One region of the Carnobacterium sp. 17-4 genome, then DNA from elsewhere that is predicted to be linked to it. Evidence: predicted binding sites of a transcription regulator. Region 1 holds the regulator's gene; the other holds the start of a gene.
The links. Region 1 encodes CtsR, which represses protease genes until heat stress. Its sites were predicted from a motif close to TTGGTCAAAAAAGGTCAAANA; they were not measured.

Region 1 (3,410 bases):
TCCAACGGACTTTTGATTGAAATTGTGTGGTGATGATGGCAAGAAGGTCACACCTGTTCCCATGCCGAACACAGAAGTTAAGCTTCTTAGCGCCGATGGTAGTGAAGGGTTTCCCTTTGTGAGAGTAGGACGTTGCCACGCAAATTCAATTATTTTTTTTTATCCCATGGAGGTTTAGCTCAGCTGGGAGAGCATCTGCCTTACAAGCAGAGGGTCGGCGGTTCGATCCCGTCAACCTCCACCATGAGTCATTAGCTCAGTTGGTAGAGCATCTGACTTTTAATCAGAGGGTCGCAGGTTCGAATCCTGCATGACTCATAACTAATCATTCAAACAGGGTTAGTTATGCCAGACTTATTGCGGGTGTGGCGGAATTGGCAGACGCACTAGATTTAGGATCTAGCGTCGCGAGACGTGGGGGTTCAAGTCCCTTCACCCGCACCATTTTTTAGTTGAATGATTAGTGAAGTACCACTTTAGCCGGCTTAGCTCAGTTGGTAGAGCATCTGATTTGTAATCAGAGGGTCGAGGGTTCAACTCCTTTAGCCGGCATTTTTTTGCGAAAGTAGTTCAGTGGTAGAACATCACCTTGCCAAGGTGGGGGTCGCGGGTTCGAATCCCGTCTTTCGCTTACTAGTTCAACTAGTGAGGTCATTCGCAAGAATAAACAGCTGTTCTAATGCCGGGGTGGCGGAACAGGTAGACGCACAGGACTTAAAATCCTGCGGTGAGTGATCACCGTGCCGGTTCGATTCCGGCCCTCGGCACCATTTGCACCCATAGCTCAATTGGATAGAGTACTTGACTACGAATCAAGGGGTTAGAGGTTCAAGTCCTCTTGGGTGCATTTCTTTTGAAAAAGAGAATAACTCAGTAACGGGAAGTAGCTCAGCTTGGTAGAGCACTTGGTTTGGGACCAAGGGGTCGCAGGTTCGAATCCTGTCTTCCCGATAAATAATTTAAAAAGATAATTTCTCTTGTTTTAGAGGAATTATCTTTTTTTGTTTATTAGCCAGGTGAGCATGATTGCACATAAAGGGAATTTACAAGCTGAATTAGAAGAAAGTGAGTAGAGATGCTTTTCAAATCTTCTTATTTCTCGTATAATGAAAGTCAGTATTAGTCAAGAATGCTCCAGGGGTTAACTGGAGGCATCCTCCACTATTAATTTAATTTGCTTTTAGCAATTTTAAAGGTAAGCTAAATAATACGTCTAGTGTTAGGACTAAAAGAAAAGGAGTGTTACTAAAAAAACACCATTGCAATGTAGAGCAATTAGAGATAAAATCTTTACCATACATTAAAATGTTTTAGTAACAAGTACCCCATGCACAATCAAAACATGTCGGATATCATTGAAGCTTATTTAAAAAAAGTTTTAGGTCAAGATGAACAAGTCGAAATTAGGCGTAGTGAAATGGCAGATCGATTTAATTGTGTTCCTTCTCAAATAAATTATGTGATAAATACTCGCTTTACTGTACAACAAGGCTATTTGGTTGAAAGTAAACGTGGTGGTGGCGGGTATATACGAATCATTAAAGTGAAGTTGTTAGCTGAAGCTGAAATGCTGGATATGATGATTGATATTATTGGGAAAAAGATTTCTCAAAAGAATGCTTATTCTATTATAGAGAGATTATTTGAATCTGAGATGTTGACTAAACGAGAGGCAAACATCATGTTAGCAGTAATGGAAAAGTCACTCCTAAATTCTAGCGGAGCAGATGAAAATGAATTAAGAGCTAAATTACTAATAGCTTTTTTAAACAATTTAAAATATGAGTAAAGTATAAAAACGGAGGCGAAATGAATGGATGAATTATTTTCTGAAAAAGCAAGAATGGTTTTGATCATGGCGCAAGAAGAAGCAAAAGGATTTCGTCATCATTCTGTAGGAACTGAGCACATTCTTTTAGGGTTAATTATGGAACAAGATGGTATTGCAGGAAAAACGTTAAGACAATTTTCTGTTACTGAAATGGATATTCGTGAAGAAATTGAACACTTTACGGGTTATGGAACAATGAAGTACCTTTCTAAAAATGCGATTCTTCCTTATTCACCAAGAGCCAAACAAGCCATTACGTTTGCAACAGATGAAGCAAGACGCATGGGATCAGCGCTTGTTGGTACAGAACATTTATTGCTAGGATTATTGCGTGAAGAAGATATTTTATCTTCTAAAATTTTAAACAACTTAGACATTAATTTAAATAAAGCTCGTCAAATCGTATTGAAAAAAATCGGTTTGAGCGATGTAACGAATGGTAAAGGAAGAAAAGCTAAGCCAGCTGCTAAACAAGTTGCCGGTACACCTACTTTGGACTCACTAGCTCGTGATCTAACAGCTGTCGCAAGAGAAGGAAAGCTAGATCCAGTTGTTGGTCGTCACAAAGAAATCCAACGTATTATTCAAGTTTTAAGTCGCCGAACAAAAAATAACCCTGTTTTGGTTGGGGAACCTGGTGTCGGTAAAACAGCCATTGCAGAAGGTTTAGCACAAAAAATTATTGATGGAGAAGTTCCAGCTGCATTAGCCAATAAACGATTAATGATGCTAGATATGGGTTCATTGGTAGCTGGTACAAAATATCGTGGTGAGTTTGAAGAACGAATGAAAAAAGTGATTGATGAGATTTATCAAGATGGCGAAGTGGTTTTATTTATAGATGAATTGCATACTTTAATTGGTGCTGGTGGAGCAGAAGGTGCAATTGATGCATCGAATATTTTGAAGCCTGCATTAGCGCGTGGCGAGTTGCAAACGATTGGAGCAACAACTTTAGATGAATACCAAAAGTATATTGAAAAGGATGCAGCTTTAGAAAGACGATTTGCACCCATTCATGTGGATGCTCCTTCAGAAGAAGAAGCTGAAGAGATATTGTTAGGATTACGTTCTCGTTATGAAGAGCATCATGGTGTTGAAATTACAGATGAGGCAGTACATGCTGCGGTTAAGTACTCATCACGTTATATTATGTCAAGACAGTTACCAGATAAAGCCATTGATTTGATAGATGAATCAGCTTCTAAAGTAAGATTAGATGTTTCGAGTAAACCTTCGCCAGTTGCAGCTGCGGTTACAGATTTAGAAGGTTTAATACAAGAAAAAGAAGAAGCTATTCAATTGCAAGATTTTGAAAAAGCAGCGAAAATTCGTTCAAAAGAAATGAAGCAACGCAAAAAGATCGAAAGTTTAATTCAAAAACAAGAAGGAAAAGCTGCTTCAAATTCCTTACAAGTAACGGAAAGAGATATTGCGGAAGTTGTTGCTTTATGGACAGGTATTCCAATTCAACAAATGGAACAAAAAGAATCAGACCGTTTAATGAATTTAGAAAAAGTATTGCATAAACGTGTAATTGGACAAGAGAAAGCTGTGGGTTCAGTCTCTAGGGCGATTA
Region 2 (3,410 bases), 570 kb from region 1:
TTGATCTTATTGTCAACGATCGAGCTTTCGATGCTCCCGATTAATTCTGGATCAGAAAGAACCATTAAATGAGCATCAAAAACTTGGGCTTCTTTTTCGCCTAAAGATTCTGCTGCTTTAGACCGAATGATCTCAAGTTCTTTTGATGCTTTATTTAATGCCGTTTTTAAGCGGTCAATTTCTGAATCAGAGTTCTCAACTGAAATTTTGTTGAAAGTTAAATCGGGTTCAGTTAGTAAGTAAGCTTTTGCTACTGCAATACCGTCACTTGCTGCGATCCCTTTTAATTTTTCAACCATTATTCAGCTAAGCCTTCTTTCTTCATTGTTTCTTCGATTCCTGTAAGAGCTTCAGCTTCATCTGAACCATCAGCAGAGATAACTACGTCAGCACCTTGGCCAACACCTAAAGACATAACGCCCATGATTGATTTTAAGTTTACTGATTTACCTTTATATTCTAAGTTGATATCTGAGCTATATTTGCTTGCTGTTTGTACTAATAATGTTGCTGGACGTGCATGGATACCTGTTTCAGCTACTACGTGAAATTCGCGTTTTTCCATAATTAAAAATCCCCTTTAATAAATATTATTTTTGAGAACTACATCCAGTTTTAACTGTCAATAACAATTCTTTTCAGTAAAACAATTGATACAGCCCTTACAATTTACTAGAATACCATTTTTTGCTCATTTAAACAACTATTATTTCCTAATTTTAATCTACTGCTTTTTAGATTGACCTATACCGATAAATGATATTTCCATTATGCAGAGCCTCTCCAATAATCTGTTCCTTTTTTTTATGATTAATCCAAATTTCGCGAAAAGTCATAAAATCATTTTTTTCAATTGTTATGTTGTCTACTTGACCTTGAACTAATTGATCCATCTTCATTTGCAGTTCTTCTTTTGTCATTTTAAAAACATCCTTGCTTTATTTTTTTATTTATCTTGAATATCAATAGTTTAATGGAAAATACTGAAAATTTATAGTGCCAATTACTTGAAAGCAAAAAAAGGTCAGTGTATAATAATAATCATGAAAGGTCAGTAATGGTCAATTAATTGCTTGGTCTTTTATTTTCCTAACTAACCGATTATATGAAAGGTTGTGCTGAAATGTTATGTCAAAATTGTAACCAACGAGAAGCAACTATCCATTTATATACCAATATGAATGGTCAAAAGGGTCAATTAGATGTTTGCCAAAATTGTTATCAACTTATTAAAAATGCACAAAATCGTGGAGAAATTAGAAACAATCGCACACCACAAGACCCCTTTGGTTTTGGTAACTTAGATCAATTTTTCCGTTCGATGCAAAATGCACAAAACAATAACTTCCAACAAAATAATCCTGACGTTCCTCCCACTCAAAATGGTTCAGGAGGTCAACCACCCATTAATAAGAAACCTGGTCTTTTGGGTGAATATGGAACAAGTTTAACTGAAGCAGCTAGATCAGGTGCTATTGATCCAGTTATAGGGCGTGACAAAGAAATTGAACGAGTGATTGAAATTCTAAACCGTCGTACTAAAAATAATCCTGTCTTAACCGGAGAGCCTGGTGTTGGTAAAACAGCTGTTGTTGAAGGCTTAGCACAAAAAATTGTTGACGGTGACGTTCCTCAAAAATTATTAGGTAAAGAAGTTATTCGATTAGATGTCGCTTCATTAGTTCAAGGAACTGGTATTCGTGGACAATTCGAAGAACGTATGCAGCAATTAATGGATGAATTAAAGAAAAATCCACAAATCATTTTATTTATTGATGAAGTTCATGAAATTGTTGGAGCCGGAAGTGCAGAAGGAAGTATGGATGCTGGAAATATGCTTAAACCAGCTCTTGCACGTGGTGAATTACAAATGGTTGGAGCAACAACTTTAAAAGAGTATCGTACAATTGAAAAAGACGCTGCATTAGAACGTCGTATGCAACCTGTACGTGTAAGCGAACCGTCTGTTGAAGAGACCATTACCATTCTTAAAGGTTTGCAAAAGAAATATGAAGATTATCACCACGTTCATTACACAGATGAAGCAATCACAAGCGCCGTAAATCTTTCTAATCGTTATATTCAGGATCGTTTTTTGCCCGATAAAGCAATCGATCTATTAGATGAATCAGGTTCTAAAAAGAACCTAACAATACAAGTTGTCGATCCTAAACAACTTGAAGATAAAATCGCAGAAGCTGCTCAACAAAAACAATTAGCTTTACAGCAAGAAGATTATGAAAAAGCTGCTTTTTATCGTGATCAAGCTAAAAAATTCGCTACCATGCGTGATCAGCAAAAACCAGATTCAGATGAACCTACTGTAACGGAAGAAGATATGATTGAAATCATTGAAATGAAAACAAATATTCCAGTAGGCGAATTAAAAGAAAAAGAACAAGAACAATTGCGTAATCTAGGAGAAGATTTGAAGAAACACGTTATTGGACAAGATGAAGCAATTGAAAAAGTTTCTAGGGCTATACGTAGAAATCGAATAGGGTTTAATAGTAAAAATCGTCCAATCGGTTCTTTCCTTTTCGTTGGTCCTACAGGGGTCGGAAAAACTGAATTAGCTAAACAATTAGCACTAGAACTTTTCGGTAGTAAAGATGCTTATATCCGTTTTGATATGAGTGAATATATGGAGAAACATAGTGTCTCTAAGTTGATTGGTTCTCCTCCAGGATACATTGGCTATGATGAAGCAGGTCAGTTAACTGAAAAAGTTCGCCACAATCCTTACAGCCTCATTTTATTAGATGAAGTTGAAAAAGCTCATCCAGATGTTTTGCATATGTTCTTACAAATTCTGGACGATGGCAGATTAACCGATGCTCAAGGACGTACGGTGAGCTTTAAAGACACCATTATTATTATGACAAGTAACGCGGGTACTGGAAATGTAGAAGCAAGTGTTGGTTTTGGTGCTGCCGCTTCTGGTACTCAGAAATCTGTGTTAAATCATTTAAGTGATTACTTCAAACCCGAGTTTATTAACCGTTTTGATGGAATTGTTGAATTTAACTCACTTACAAAAGAAAACTTATTGTATATTGTAGATCTATTGATAGCAGATGTGAATAATATGCTCGAACATCAAGGTATATCCATAGAAGTTGACCAGTCTGCTAAAGAAAAATTAGTAGAATTAGGTTATGATCCAAAATTAGGCGCTCGTCCTTTACGTCGTGTCATTCAAGAACAAATTGAAGATCGTATTGCTGATTTTTATCTTGATTACCCTTCTATAAAAAAATTAGTGGCAAAAACAGACCAAGAAGGAAATCTAATTGTAGAAGCAAAAGAACCTATTTTAGAAGAAACTATTGTTGAAGAAATTGAAGAACCAGAAACTGAAGATTAATCCTAAACTAAAATAAAAGAAGAGCTCACAATCAATAACTGAT

Region 2: CAR_RS03880 (ATP-dependent Clp protease ATP-binding subunit) is a predicted target of CtsR. The motif match lies at 1,048-1,068, and genes of this name have one in related genera.

What each region holds. Positions count from the first base shown of each region.
Region 1 covers NC_015391.1:225,130-228,539, forward strand. Annotated here, with positions in the region: rRNA gene rrf (5S ribosomal RNA) at 26-141, shown strand; tRNA gene CAR_RS01120 (tRNA-Val) at 169-244, shown strand; tRNA gene CAR_RS01125 (tRNA-Lys) at 246-318, shown strand; tRNA gene CAR_RS01130 (tRNA-Leu) at 360-444, shown strand; tRNA gene CAR_RS01135 (tRNA-Thr) at 480-552, shown strand; tRNA gene CAR_RS01140 (tRNA-Gly) at 560-631, shown strand; tRNA gene CAR_RS01145 (tRNA-Leu) at 682-770, shown strand; tRNA gene CAR_RS01150 (tRNA-Arg) at 774-847, shown strand; tRNA gene CAR_RS01155 (tRNA-Pro) at 878-951, shown strand; gene CAR_RS01160 (CtsR family transcriptional regulator) at 1,328-1,789, shown strand; gene CAR_RS01165 (ATP-dependent Clp protease ATP-binding subunit) at 1,814-3,410, shown strand, end outside.
Region 2 covers NC_015391.1:798,920-802,329, reverse strand. Annotated here, with positions in the region: gene ptsP (phosphoenolpyruvate--protein phosphotransferase) at 1-299, opposite strand, end outside; gene CAR_RS03890 (phosphocarrier protein HPr) at 299-565, opposite strand; gene CAR_RS03885 (hypothetical protein) at 735-920, opposite strand; gene CAR_RS03880 (ATP-dependent Clp protease ATP-binding subunit) at 1,124-3,367, shown strand.